Regions from separate parts of the Pseudosulfitobacter pseudonitzschiae genome, predicted to be linked through region 1. Evidence: riboswitches for the same ligand, from Rfam matches in the RefSeq annotation. Region 1 holds a riboswitch; each other region holds the start of a gene.
What was found. Region 1 has a riboswitch for cobalamin ahead of SULPSESMR1_RS04890 (TonB-dependent receptor plug domain-containing protein). Riboswitches for the same ligand answer to the same signal wherever they lie in the genome.

Region 2: linked by a shared signal. The riboswitch ahead of SULPSESMR1_RS09670 (hypothetical protein) and the one ahead of SULPSESMR1_RS04890 (TonB-dependent receptor plug domain-containing protein) in region 1 are both predicted to bind cobalamin.
Region 3: linked by a shared signal. The riboswitch ahead of SULPSESMR1_RS13840 (energy-coupling factor ABC transporter permease) and the one ahead of SULPSESMR1_RS04890 (TonB-dependent receptor plug domain-containing protein) in region 1 are both predicted to bind cobalamin.
Region 4: linked by a shared signal. The riboswitch ahead of nrdH (glutaredoxin-like protein NrdH) and the one ahead of SULPSESMR1_RS04890 (TonB-dependent receptor plug domain-containing protein) in region 1 are both predicted to bind cobalamin.

Annotation. Positions count from the first base shown of each region.
Region 1 is NZ_CP022415.1:1,014,650-1,018,161, reverse strand. It holds gene SULPSESMR1_RS04905 (glycosyl transferase family protein) at 1-198, shown strand, start outside; gene cysG (siroheme synthase CysG) at 208-1,587, shown strand; gene SULPSESMR1_RS04895 (DUF2312 domain-containing protein) at 1,654-1,917, opposite strand; cobalamin riboswitch at 2,064-2,267, shown strand; gene SULPSESMR1_RS04890 (TonB-dependent receptor plug domain-containing protein) at 2,405-3,512, shown strand, end outside.
Region 2 is NZ_CP022415.1:1,997,192-2,000,703, reverse strand. It holds gene SULPSESMR1_RS09675 (ATP-dependent helicase) at 1-1,244, shown strand, start outside; cobalamin riboswitch at 1,316-1,512, shown strand; gene SULPSESMR1_RS09670 (hypothetical protein) at 1,620-1,904, shown strand; gene SULPSESMR1_RS09665 (DUF1127 domain-containing protein) at 2,436-2,786, opposite strand; gene SULPSESMR1_RS09660 (Mrp/NBP35 family ATP-binding protein) at 2,899-3,512, shown strand, end outside.
Region 3 is NZ_CP022415.1:2,804,842-2,808,353, forward strand. It holds gene SULPSESMR1_RS13830 (cobyrinate a,c-diamide synthase) at 1-929, shown strand, start outside; gene cobA (uroporphyrinogen-III C-methyltransferase) at 929-1,648, shown strand; cobalamin riboswitch at 1,691-1,873, shown strand; gene SULPSESMR1_RS13840 (energy-coupling factor ABC transporter permease) at 1,930-2,607, shown strand; gene cobF (precorrin-6A synthase (deacetylating)) at 2,658-3,425, shown strand; partial or broken gene SULPSESMR1_RS13850 (IS3 family transposase) at 3,437-3,512, opposite strand, start outside.
Region 4 is NZ_CP022416.1:287,010-290,521, forward strand. It holds gene SULPSESMR1_RS18965 (L-idonate 5-dehydrogenase) at 1-470, shown strand, start outside; gene SULPSESMR1_RS18970 (Ldh family oxidoreductase) at 481-1,536, shown strand; cobalamin riboswitch at 1,686-1,877, shown strand; gene nrdH (glutaredoxin-like protein NrdH) at 1,971-2,192, shown strand; gene nrdI (class Ib ribonucleoside-diphosphate reductase assembly flavoprotein NrdI) at 2,207-2,623, shown strand; gene nrdE (class 1b ribonucleoside-diphosphate reductase subunit alpha) at 2,692-3,512, shown strand, end outside.

The DNA of each region.
Region 1 (3,512 bases):
GCGCTGACCGGCCACCTGCGCCTGTCCGAAACCGACAGCCGCTTGTCGGATGTCTGGAACGGCACCGTACAAGACGAATTTGCCACTGCGATCATCACCAGCACGGCGGCGCTCGTGCTTGGTGCCTGCGGGCGTGCCGACGCAAACCACTTGGCACTGGACCTTTGGGCCCGCCGCCACCACGCCAAAGCCGCCTAGAGGATCATCATGCACAGCTTTCCAATGTTTATCCGCACCACCAACCGCCGCGTTGTCATTGCAGGCGGCGGCGAACAGGCCGCACAAAAGGCGCGCCTGATGTTGAAAACCGACGCGCGGCTGGTGCTGCTTGCGCCTGATCTGGATGCTGAGCTGGCTGATCTGGTCGCAACAGGCGTCGCGGTACAGGATGCGGCGCCAGTTACCCCGCGCAGTTTTGCCGACGCCGCACTGGTGTTCATCGCCACGGGCTGCCCCGGACTGGATGCGGCCCTGCATGCGCTGGCCAAACAGGCGGACGCGCAGGTCAACGTCGTTGACCAGCCGTCCTTGTGCGACATGACCACACCATCACTGGTCGACCGCGATCCCGTGGTCGTGGCAATCGGCACCGAAGGAACGGCGCCCGTGCTGGCCCGCCGGATCAAGACCGAAGTCGAACAGATGCTGGACCCGCGCCTTGGCACCTTTGCCGCACTAGCGGGCCGTTTGCGCGGCGCGGTGGCCGCACAGATCCCGAAAACCGACCGCCGCGCCTTTTGGCGTTGGGCCTTTGCCGACGCCCCTTGGCAATTGCACAAAACCGGACAGGAACGCGCCGCTGCCGACCTGCTGAAGCAGACGGTTTCCACACGCGACGTGCCTGCGCAGCAAGGCCATATCGCACTGGTCGGCGCAGGCCCCGGTGCACGCGATCTGCTAACCTTGCGCGCCGTTCAACGCCTGCAAGAGGCCGACGTGATCTTTTATGATCGGCTTGTCGATCCACAGGTGCTGGAACTGGCCCGCCGCGACGCCGAGCGCGTTTTTGTCGGCAAAACCGTGGGCGCGCACCTGTGGCCGCAAGACCGGATTTGCGCGCTGATCGTTGCCGAAGCAGCCAAAGGCCGCCGCGTTGTGCGTCTGAAATCCGGTGATCCAGGCATATTCGGCCGCGCGACCGAGGAACTTAATGCCGCCCGTGTTGCACATATTCCGGTCGAAGTTGTACCGGGTGTGACTGCGGCGAGTGCAGCGGCGGCAATCATGGGTCAATCGCTGACGGAACGCAGACAGACCGATACACTGGTCCTGACCACCGGACGCCACTGCGAAGACGATGACGAAACGACAGACTGGGCGCGCCACGCTCTGCCGGGCACAACTTTGGTGTTCTACATGGGCGTGGGGGCTGCGCAGAAAATCCGACACTCTTTGCTGGCACAGGGCATCGCGCGCAGAACAAAAATCACCATCGCCGCAGATGTCAGCAAATCAAACCAGCGTATCGTGTCCACGACGCTCGCCGATCTGCCAGAGGATCTGGACCAGAGCGGTATTACCGGCAATGCGCTGGTGATGCTGCGGATTGCATCCCAGCCCGCACAGGCGATCGCTCAAATCGCATGACTGCGACAAGCGATACTGGCAACAGGGCAAGGGCGTGCAGGGCGCAACTGCGCCCCGCGACTTGCGTCAGGACATTCCCAGCGCTTCTTTGTACATCTCAAGAACCGCTTCTTCTTCGGCAATGTCGTCAGGCTCGCGCTTGCGCAGGGCGATGACCTTGCGGATCACCTTGGTGTCGTAACCGCGCCCTTTGGCTTCGGCCATCACCTCTTTTTGCTGCTCGGCAATATCTTTTTTCTCGGCGTCCAGACGTTCGATCCGCTCGATGAACTGGCGCAGTTCGTCTGCTGTTACGCGGTAGCTGTCGGGGTTGGTGGCAGTGTCGGTCATGGGGCGCGTCCTTCATTCGGGGCCAATCGGGGCTTGTCTGGCAAGACCCAACCGTTATCGTCCCGACTTGCCGCCTGCAAGACAACTTTGACGCACCACTCTGCCGCAAGGTCGTTTTCGCGTCTTGATCGGCAGCGATGCACAGGCTAAGCCACCCCTACTTTGGTTCGGCGGGGTAACCCGTCGTTAAAGGGAACGCGGTGCGGGAAACCATCCCCAAATCCGTGACTGCCCCCGCAACTGTAAGCGGTGAGCGCGACCGTCATATGCCACTGGGGGGTCACCCTCGGGAAGGCACGGCCCCGCATCGACCCGCAAGTCAGGAGACCTGCCAAAGCGATCACCCGGATACGAACGCGGGGGGCGTGCGTGTCGGCGGCCTGACCGCTTTGGTGGCGTTTCACCGGCGGAAGGCGCTTCAACCTTTCCCATTCCGACGACCAAGGGCCGCCCGCAACAGGCCCGTCCGTAAGGGGACACGACTTTTATGAAACACCTGCTTGCTTCGGCATCCGTACTGGCACTGGCCACCCTGCCACGCGCCGCAATCGCCCAAGACGATGCTTTTGATCTGGGCACCATCACGGTATCGGCCAGCCAGACGCCGGTCGAGACTTCGCGCACCGGCACCGTGGTCGAGATTGTCGATCAGGAGACGATCGAGAACAGCACAAGTATTCGCGTGGCCGATACGCTGGACACACTGCCGGGCATTTCGCTGTCAGGCAACGGCGGTTTGGGCACCGCGTCGACATTGCGCATTCGCGGGCTGCCTGCGCGCTATGTACCCGTATATATCGACGGCATCGATATGACAGACCCCTCCGGCACGCAAACCTCCTTTGGTTTCGGGCCACTCACCACTGCAGGCATCGGCAGCATCGAAGTGTTGAAAGGGTCCCAATCGGCGCTTTACGGCTCCGAAGCGATTGGCGGGGTCATCAATATCTCGACCCTGCGCGCGACGGAGAACGGCACACAGTTGCGCTACAACTTCGAGGCAGGCAGCTATAACACCTTTGCCAGCAGCTTTGGCGTGGCAACCAAATCAGATCGCGGCGAACTGGCCTTTACCATCAGCCATGTCAGCACCGACGGATTTTCAGCCGCAGATGAAAACGACGGCAATACCGAAGCAGACGGATACAAGGGCACAACGCTGATCCTGACGGGGGCCTATCAGGCGACCGAACAGGTGAAGCTGGGCTTTGCGCTGAATTATATCGACAGCGAAACCGATCAGGACGGTTTTCCGGCGCCCGCCTTTACTCTGACTGATACAGCAAATCAGGAATTTGCCACCCGCTTGGGGGCACGGATCTATGCCGAGATCGAGTCAGGTGCAGTCGATCACACCCTGTCGCTGGCCTATTCCGAGATCAACCGCGATTACCCCGTCGGTACCACCAACGCATTCAGCGGCGAACGCACCGAGCTTTCGTACAAGGGCGTCACGCAGGCGGGTGCGGTCGATCTGGCCTTTGGTGCCAGCTATTCCGAAGAAAAATTCGCAGCCGACGCAGTGACCGGCACCTACCGGATCGCCTCGGTCTTTGGCGAGGCGCAATATGCCGTGTCCAATGACATCGACCTCA
Region 2 (3,512 bases), 980 kb from region 1:
CCTTCGAGGATCGGTTCCTGACCATCGGTCTGCCCTACCGCGTCATCGGCGGCCCGCGTTTCTACGAGCGTTTGGAGATCCGCGACGCGATGGCCTATTTCCGCATCGTGGTGTCCAACGACAACGACCTCGCGTTCGAGCGGATCGTGAACACCCCCAAGCGCGGACTGGGCGACAAGGCACAGCAGACCATCCAGATCACCGCGCGCGCCAACGGCGTCAACCTGGTCGAAGGGGCGCGGCTGGCGGTCGAGCAGGGGTTGATCAAGGGCAAGGGCGGGACCGAGCTCCGCAAGCTGGTCGAGGGGATCGACCGTTGGTCTGCCATGATGCGCGCCAGTGGCACCCGGATCATGGACGACGACGACAGCGTGGTGGACACGGAAACCGACACGCCGCCCGACTACAACCATATCGAACTGGCCGAAATCATCCTCGACGACAGCGGCTATACCGCCCACTGGCAGAACGACAAGACGCCCGAAGCGGCGGGGCGTCTGGAAAACCTCAAGGAACTGATCAACCAGCTGCACAACTTCGAGAACCTTCAGGGGTTTCTGGAACACGTCAGCCTGATCATGGACAACGAACAAGAGGGCGAGGGCGCCAAGGTCAGCATAATGACCCTGCACGCGGCCAAAGGTCTTGAATTCCCGATGGTCTTTCTGCCGGGTTGGGAGGACGGTCTGTTCCCCTCGCAACGCTCGATGGACGAAAGCGGGGTCAAGGGACTGGAGGAAGAGCGCCGCCTTGCCTATGTCGGCATCACCCGTGCCGAAGAAGTCTGCACAATTTCCTTCGTGTCCAACCGGTTCGTCTTTGGGCAATGGCAATCGGCGCTGCCGTCACGGTTCATCGACGAATTGCCATCGGATCACGTGGACGTTCTGACCCCGCCGGGCCTGCACGGTGGCAACTACGGCGCTGCCGGTATGGCGGGTGTCAAATCCCGTCTGCACGAGGCCGCAGCCGAGGCGAACGTCTATAATTCGCCCGGATGGCGGCGGTTGCAGGCGCGCAGCCAGGACCGGTCGGTCAGCCAGCCACGCGAAACCCGCAACACCACAATCGACGCCAGTGCGGTCAGCAGCTTTACCGTGGGCGAACGGGTATTCCATCAAAAGTTCGGCTATGGCGCGGTGGTGGGGATCGAGGGCGACAAGCTGGAGATCGACTTTGAAAAGGCGGGAACCAAGAAGGTCGTGTCGAAATTCATCACCGGCACGGACGACATTCCGTTTTGATCCCTGCCTGCGGGCGCGTCTGAAATGATCGCCCGCAACCGCCTTTGCGCTTGCTGTGCGCAGGCCGCCCGCCTAGTCTGAACATCCAAGGTGCCGCCCACGGGCGGAGAATTGGGAAGCCGGTGAAATGCCGGCGCTGCCCCCGCAACGGTGAGGGTGGGATGTGATTGGCAATACCACTGGGGAATACCCTTCGGGAAGGTGTCAGTCGCGGGCCGCAAGGCCACCCGCCCCAAGCCCGGAAACCAGCCTTGGATGTACGTGAATCGCGGGTGGCGATGGAAGCGGCTGTGTACGGGCGCGTCCCCGTGCTGCCCTTCCTAAGCTGTCCGCACAACTCAATACGTCACGGGGCGTGGCGGGAAAGGGCGACAGATGTTTTCAAGGATCGTGGCAGGGCTTGCCGATCTGGATAATGCCGGTTGTGGTGCCACCTCTGACGGGGCTGCCGCGGCACGGGCGGGGTTTCTGGAATGGGTGTTTACCCTGCCGCAAGATGTGCGGCCCGGACAAGCGGCGCGTGACGTGCTGGCCGGTTGGGATGATGACAATCCCGGCCCTGCAGTCAGCGCATTTCTGGACCACATCCATGCGGCAACACGCTATGTGCCTACGCCTCATCGGCGTGGCGGTGCTGCGGGTCGGCGGCAGATGCACTGACGCTGCCCGCGCGCGTTTCGACGATAAAACCGGCAATACATAAAAAAACGGCGGCCCCGGGAGGATGGGACCGCCGCCTTTGCAATTGTCGGGACCAGGGAGGAGGAGAGGCCCGACAATTATAGGGTGCGACGACACCTGGGAGGAGGGACCGCCGCGCTGTTTCACCACCGGGCCAGGGAGGAGGAGAGGCCAGGTGGCGATCTATATCCCCGTTTGATCGGGGTAGAAGGTGCGACGACACCTGGGAGGAGGGGCCGCCGCCTTGTTCACCACCAGGTCAGGGAGGAGGAAAGACCCGAATGGCGATCTGTGCCCCCGTTTGACCGGGGTATCTTGTGCGGCGACACCTGAGGGAGGAGCGGTGTCGCCGCGTTAGTCACTGCGCAGGTCAGGGAGGAGGAGAGACCCTGCAGCGATGTCGTATCCCCGTTTGATCGGGGAAAAAGTGCGGCGGCATCAGGGAGGAGGAGAGATACCGCCGCGTTGTGACGGACATTTCCGGGAGGAGGTGGAAATGTCCGAACTCTATTATTTGTCGCCGTAGGCTGCTTCTGTCGCAATCCGGCGGATGTGTGAGCGGTGCAGGCCGAGATCAGCGAGATCGCGATCACCCAAGCTTGCCAGCTCGTTAAATGTTTTGCGGTAGACAGCGCGTTTTGCCTGGCGTTCAGCTGCGGCGTCCAGAATGCGGGCAGTTGTTGCCAGCAGGCGCTCGGTCAAGCTGCTGTATGTTGTTGCGGTCTGATTCAGGTAGGCCATGTTCTTCGGTGCCTCGGATGTGTGTTTGATGTTCGTTTGCGTTCGTCTTGCAATGAATTTAGCGTAATGCTGCGCTTGCACAATAGACGTATCAACAATGCTGCCATGCAGCAAATGCATAGGGAACGCTGACCTATTTTTGCAAACTGCCCAAGGCTTGTGCAGGTCTGCCGATAGGGGTTGCACATGCGGCCCCAAGTGCCACAACAATGGCTCCGAACAGAGGTTACACATGACACTTACTCCCGATCTGATTTCCGCCGCGCTGAAACGAGTCGCCCTGCCTGATGGTGGCGACCTCGTCAGCAACGATTTGATTCGTGCCATCCAGATCGACGGAAGCGCCGTGCGCTTTGTCATCGAGGCACCGACACCCGAGGCCGCACAAGCGATGGGCCCTGTGCGCGATGCAGCCCAGGCCGCTGTGGCCGCCGTGCCGGGAGTAGAAAGCGTGCAAGTGGCGCTCACCGCCCACGGACCTGCTGCAAAACCGTCCACACCGCCACCCAGCCTGAAAATCGGGGGTCACCCCAAACCGCAGGCCGGTCCGACAAAACCCTCCGGCGTCCAGCGTATTCTGGCCATCGGCTCGGGCAAAGGCGGCGTCGGAAAATCCACCATCTCATCGAACCTGGCCGTGGCGCTGGCCAAACAGGGCCGCAAGGTTGGCCTGCTGGACGCGGATATCTACGGCCCTTCGCAGCCGCGCATGATGGGGGTAAACAAACGCCCCGCATCGCCCGACGGCAAAACCATCATTCCGTTGCACGCACATGGCGTCACTCTGATGTCCATCGGTTTCATGATGGAAGAGGGCAAGGCCGTCGTCTGGCGCGGTCCGATGCT
Region 3 (3,512 bases), 1.8 Mb from region 1:
CGGATTACATCGATCCGGCCTTTCACCGCGCCGCAAGCGGGCGCATGTCGTTCAACATCGACACATGGACAATGGGTGCGGGCCTGCTGGGTGCCATTGCGGCGCAGGCGACTGGCGCGGACATCTGCATCGCAGAGGGGTCGATGGGGCTGTATGACAGCGTTGCCACACGCGGCCAAAGCGGCTTTGGCGCCAGCGCAGAAACCGCCGCGTTGATGGGATGGCCCGTTGTGCTGGTGGTGGATGTCAGCGGACAGGCACAATCGGCGGCGGCTGTGACCTTGGGGTTCAAACTTTACAATCCCGACCTGCCCTTTGCGGGTGTCATCCTCAATCGGGTCGCCTCGGCGCGGCACGAACGGCTGGCACGGCTGGGTATGGAAAAGGCAGGGCTAACCGTGTTCGGCGCGCTGCCCCGACAGGGTGATCTGACACTGCCCGAACGCCATCTGGGGCTGGTGCAGGCGGCAGAACATCCCGATCTTGTGTGGTTGCCCGGCGGTTATCCCGAACTGCACGCGGGCCGTCTGGCCGCAGCACAAACCTTTGCCAAAGGATTGCGCGAACACGCCAGAACGCGGCCCGTGCATGGCGAGTGCGGCGGCTATATGGCGCTGGGTCAGGCGTTGATCGACAAGGAAGGCAACCGGCACCGGATGGCAGGCCTGCTGGGTCTTGTCAGCAGCTACGAAACCCGCAAATTTCACCTTGGATACCGTCAGGCCACCCTGCGTGCCGCCATGGCGGGACATGCGAAGGGTGCGCGTTTGCGCGGGCACGAATTCCACTACTCGACCATCATCGAACAGCCCGACACACCGCTTGCCGATGTGGCCGATGCCGACGGCGTTCCGGTCCCCGAAACCGGATCGTGCCGAGGTACTGTGACGGGTACGTTTTTCCACCTTGTGACGGCGGAGCAGGATTGATGGCAGGTTTTGTCAGTTTTGTCGGCTCAGGTCCGGGAGACCCCGAACTCCTGACGCTAAAAGCCGTGAACCGGCTGAAACAGGCGGATGCCGTGCTGTTCGACGATTTGTCATCGGGTCCGATACTGGCACATGCACGCGCCGGTGCCGATCTGGTGAGCGTGGGCAAACGGGCGGGGCGCGCCTCGCCCAAACAGGATCATGTCAGCCGGTTGTTGCTGGAATATGCACAAACTGACCAGCGTGTCGTGCGGCTGAAATCCGGCGATAGTGGAATCTTTGGCAGGCTTGAGGAAGAACTGGGGGCCCTGCGCGAGGCGGGCATCCCCTATGAGATTATTCCGGGCGTGCCCTCAGCCATAGCCGCCGCTGCCGCAGCGGGCATTCCCCTGACCCGCAGACTGACCGCGCGGCGTGTGCAATTCGTCACGGGCCATGACATCAGCGGACAGCTTCCGCAGGATCTGAACCTGCCCGCCCTGACCGATCCGACAGCGACAACCGTTGTTTTTATGGGTAAACGCACCTTTCCCGAACTCTACCGCCTGCTGAACGCGCACGGACTGTCCGCCGACACGCCCGCCCTTCTGGCTGAGGATGTATCGGGGCCACAACAACGCCTGACACGCTGCAGCATCGCTGCCTTGGCCGACAGGCTGGAAAACACAATCTCGGATGCACCCGCGCTGGTGCTTTATGGTCCACTGGCCGTGTTTTAACCTTTGGGACAAGGGATTTATCGTTGCCGCGAGTGCGCAACTGTCCTAGGATCAGCGCACGGTGTCGCGTAACAGCGACTTAAAAGGGAACCAAGTGAAACGCTTGGACTGCCCCCGCAACTGTAAGCGGCGAGCGCGCGGGAAACACCACTGGCCACCCGGCTGGGAAGGTCCCAAGCGCCCCGACCCGCAAGTCAGGAGACCTGCCGTAAAACCACAGGGCCTAGTGCCTATTACATATCCATCGCCGCCGGAGGGGCGGCCACATAAGGACGGTTATAATGCATATCGAACCCGGCGTCGTAGATGGCGCCAAAATGGTCTTTGCCTATGGAACGGCAGCGGCTGCAGCCGGTTATTCCGCGAAACTTGTCGCTGCGGATTTGGCCCGAAACGACCTTCCAACCTTTGTCATCCGCACGGTGCTTGCCACCGCCGGCGTGTTCGTCTTCTTCGAGGTCCTTCCACATTTCGCGGTGGGTGTATCCGAAGTTCACCTGATACTGGGCACCACGCTGTTCTTGCTGCTGGGGGCTGCCCCGTCTGCCATCGGTCTGGCGCTTGGCCTGCTGGTCCAGGGCATGTTCTTTGCCCCGACCGACCTGCCGATGTATTTCGTAAACGTCACCACACTGCTGGTGCCGCTGTTTGCCATCGACGCACTGGCCGGACGGGTTGTTCCAAAGGACACGGCCTATGTGGATCTGTCGTATACCCATGTGCTGAAAATGTCGGGTGTCTATCAGGGCGGTATCGTGGCTTGGGTCGCCTTCTGGGCAATCTACGGCCAAGGCGCAGGCGCGGACAATCTAAATGCCGTCTGGACCTTTGGCGCGGCCTATATGCTGGTTATTCTGGTCGAACCGCTTGTCGATCTGGCTGTGCTGGCGGCCGCCAAGACCCTGCATAAGGGCAAAGGGTGGGGAATTTTTACCGATCGCCTTTATTACGCCGCATAACTGAATAGAATCAAGCACTTCCGGGTCCGGCAATGGGCCCGGATTTTTTTATGGATAACGATATGCTCAAAGATCTGTGGCTGATTGGTATCGGGACAGGTAGTCTGGGCCACCTTACGGCTGAGGGCGCGCAGGCGTTAAAGGATGCTGCTATCATCCTCGTCCCGCAAAAAGGGGACGGGAAGACCGACCTTGCCGAGATTCGTCACCGAATTATCGCTGCCAGTGATACAACGGCGAAGGTGATCGGCTTTGAATACCCGGTGCGCGACCTTGAACAGCCTTATCTAGACGGCGTCGACGCATGGCATGACGATATCGCACGACGTTGGCAGGCGGCTCTGGCGAGCACACAAGTGTCCGGGCCGGTTGCCATGCTCGTGTGGGGCGATCCTGCCCTATACGACAGCACAATCCGGATCGCAGCCCGGTTGGCACCGCAGCCGTCGGTGCGTGTGGTGCCGGGGATTAGTGCCATTCAAGCGCTCACAGCAGCCCATACTCTGCCTTTGAACACCATCAATGGCGTTGTGGCTATCACCACAGGGCGCCGTTTGCGCAACGCGGGCTGGCCAGAGGGAGCTGAGACGGTCGTTGTCATGCTGGACGGGGAGTGCAGCTTTACCCGTCTGCCGCCTGAAGGGCTGATGATCTGGTGGGGTGCATTTCTGGGCATGGAAGAACAAATACTAGATCATGGCTTAGTACAGGATGTAGCAGATCGGATCATTTCCACCCGTCAACTCGCTAGAAATGAACACGGGTGGATTATGGATATTTATATTTTGCGAAGGGATTACGTTCAGAACGCAGCGTAATGGGAAGGGGTCTCCTCCTTGAAAAGAGGGTTCTCTCGCCAACGCCGGTCATTCTCTTGGACGAGGCACATATCCTCTTTTGACACC
Region 4 (3,512 bases), on a different replicon from region 1:
CCGGTGCCGCCGAGGTTGTTGTGACCGACCTGCAAGACTTTACGCTGGAGGTTGCCCGCCGCATGGGTGCCACGCGCACCGTGAACGTGGCCACCAACGCCGCCGATCTGGATGTCTATGCCGAGGGCAAAGGGTATTTCGACGTAGCCTTTGAATGCTCGGCCGCGGCCCCCGCGATCAAATCCGCGATCACCTGCCTGCGCCCGCAGGGGCGTTTGGTGCAAGTTGGTGTTTCGGGTGACGTTCCGGTGCCGCTGAACATGCTTGTGGGCAAGGAAATCTCGTATTGCGGCACCCAGCGGTTCGACACCGAATTTGCCGATGCGGTTAACATGATCTCGGAGCAGCGCATCGACGTCACGCCGATCATCACCGGCACCTATCCGCTGGACCGCGCCATCGAAGCCTTTGAGGCGGCTGGAAACCGGTCTGGCGCGGTGAAAGTTCAACTCAGCTTTTCCAACACATAAGGGCACCGATATGAACACAGCGACATTCAAACGTGACGATCTTTTCAATCTGGCCCTGACCCTGCTGACCAATGCGGGGCTGGAACCGGCCAAAGCCGAAGTGGTCGCCGAATTGTTGGTGCAGACCGATGAGTTGGGCGTGACCACGCACGGCACGTCGATGGTGCCCTATTACCTGCCCGAGCTGAAGGCGGGGATGATGACCTCGGAGGGCAGCTATGAGGTGGTGCAAGACCGCAAAGTGACGATGGTTTGGGATGGCACCTATCTGCCCGGTCACTGGCTGATGCAGCAGGCACTGGATGTGTGCATGGCGCGCGCGACCGAGTTCGGGATGGCGGCCCTGTCGATGCGGCGCGCGCACCATATCGGGTGTCTGTCGACGCTGACGCGCATTGCGGCAGATCGCGGTTTTGTGTGCTATATCGCCACCTCTGATCCGTCAGGCAAATGGGTGGCCCCCTATGGCGGGACCGAACCGCTGCTGACGCCGAACCCTTGGGCCATCGGTTATCCATCGCGCGAGCATCCGGTTCTGATCGACACCTGCGCGTCGATCACCACGGTGTCCAAAGTGCGCGAGCTGATCAACACCGGCGTCCAATTCGCCCATCCTTGGATGCTGGATGCGGCGGGCAATGCCACGACCGATCCCAATGTGATCAACGCCGATCTGCGCGGCAGCATCCAGCCGGTGGGGGGCAGCGATCATGGTCATAAGGGCTTTGGTCTGGCGTTGATGGTCGAGATGCTGTCGCAGGGATTGTCGGGCCACGGTCGCGCCGAAGAACCCGAACGTTGGGGCGGCAATGTGTTTTTGCAGGTCATGGACCCCGAAGCATTTGCCGGAAAAGAGGCGTTTGAACGCGAGGTTTCGCACCTGAACGATCTTTGCCGCGCAAACCGCCCGCTTGACGCTGCCCGCCCCGTCCGCGTTCCCGGCGACCGCGCCAGCGCGGCGCTGAAAGCAGCCCAAGGGGGCACAGTGCGCTTGCCACAAGAAGTCTTTGCGCGCCTTGAACAAAGCGCCGCAGAATATGGCGTGTCAATGCCGTCGATGTGCTGAGGCCCTTTGACGGATCAGGCTGCAAAAGCCCCGTACCCACGAGAATAGAAAGCGACAAGAGCGGCTGAAAAAGCGGCCCTTTAAATTTTGTCCACAGGTAATTCGCGGCGCGCGGGTATCTACATGTTGACATCTGCCCCCCATGACACCCAAAATGATGTTGCTTTGGTTCCGGCGATTCATCTCGTCGGTGAAAAGGGAAGCCGGTTAAAATCCGGCGCTGCCCCCGCAACTGTAAGCGGCAAGTCGACGTCCGATACCACTGGTGCAGCCGCATCGGGAAGGCGGGCCAAGACGTTCGAGCCGCAAGTCAGGAGACCTGCCAAAGCATGAAAGATGACGCCGTGGCGGAGGGCCCGGACGCGCAATCGGGCACGAAGGTGTCTGTTTTCGTGTCCCCTCCGTTCGGGTTTAAACCACAAAGGGACAGCCAAATGACCATCACCGTCTATTCCAAACCGGCCTGCGTTCAATGCACCGCCACCACCCGAGCGCTTGAGGCGCGGGGGATTGCGTTTTCCGTGATCGACCTGACCGAAGACGCCGCCGCGATGGAAGTGGTGCAAGGGCTGGGTTACCGGCAGGCACCTGTGGTTGTGGCCGGCGACGATCATTGGGCCGGTTTCCGCCCCGACAAAATCAGCGCAATGATCTAGGGCAGGCGGAGCCGGTGGGGGGACTGATCTATTTCTCGTCGCGGTCCGAAAACACGCGTCGTTTTATTGATCGCACGGGGCTGGCGGCCCTGCGGATTCCGGTGGATGACGCGGATGCGATGCCTGTGTCCGACGGCCCCTTTGTGCTGGTCACACCCACCTTTGCCGACGGGCAGGGGCGGGGTGCGGTGCCCAAACAGGTGATCCGCTTTTTGAATATCGCACACAATCGTGCGCTGTTGCGCGGGGTTATCGCCTCGGGCAACCGGAATTTCGGTGCCACCTATGCAATGGCCGGTGATGTGATCGCCGCCAAATGCGCGGTGCCGGTGCTGTATCGTTTTGAACTGGCGGGAACCGACGGGGATGTCGACCGCGTGACACATGGATTGGACAGGTTTTGGAAAACGCAACTCTCGACCGCGAGCTGACCGACAGCGCGCCCGCACGGGCGGTGCCTTTGGAATGGCAGGGGCTGGATTATCACGCGCTGAACGCGATGCTGAACCTGTACGACGACAACGGGCACATCCGGTTTGACGCCGACCGCATGGCCGCGCGGCAGTATTTCTTGCAGCATGTGAACCAGAACACCGTGTTCTTTCATTCGCTGGACGAAAAGCTGGATTATCTGGTGGCCGAAGGGTTCTACGAAGACAGCGTGCTGACCCAATATGACCGTCCGTTCTTGCACCGCATCTGGGCGGCGGCCTTTGCCAAGAAGTTCCGCTTTTCGACGTTTCTGGGCGCGTTCAAATATTACACCAGCTACACGCTGAAAACGCTGGACGGAAAACGGTACCTTGAACGGTTCGAGGACCGTGTGGTGATGGTGGCGCTGGCCTTGGCGCGTGGCAGTGAAGACGATGCCATGCGTTTGATGGAAGAGATTATCGACGGGCGTTTCCAACCCGCGACGCCGACGTTTCTGAACGCGGGCAAGGCGCAGCGCGGCGAGCTGATTTCGTGTTTTCTGCTGCGGCTTGAGGACAATATGGAAAGCATCGGGCGCGGGATCAATTCGGCGCTGCAACTGTCGAAGCGCGGTGGTGGCGTAGCGTTGATGCTGACGAATATCCGCGAACACGGCGCGCCGATCAAAGGCATCGAAAATCAGTCTTCGGGTGTGATTCCGGTGATGAAGCTGCTGGAAGACAGTTTTTCCTATGCCAACCAGCTGGGCGCACGACAGGGGGCGGGGGCGGTTTACATGAACGCGCACCATCCCGACATTTTGCGGTTCCTGGACACCAAACGCGAGAATGCGGACGAGAAAATCCGCATCAAGACGCTGTCGCTGGGTGTGGTCGTGCCCGATAT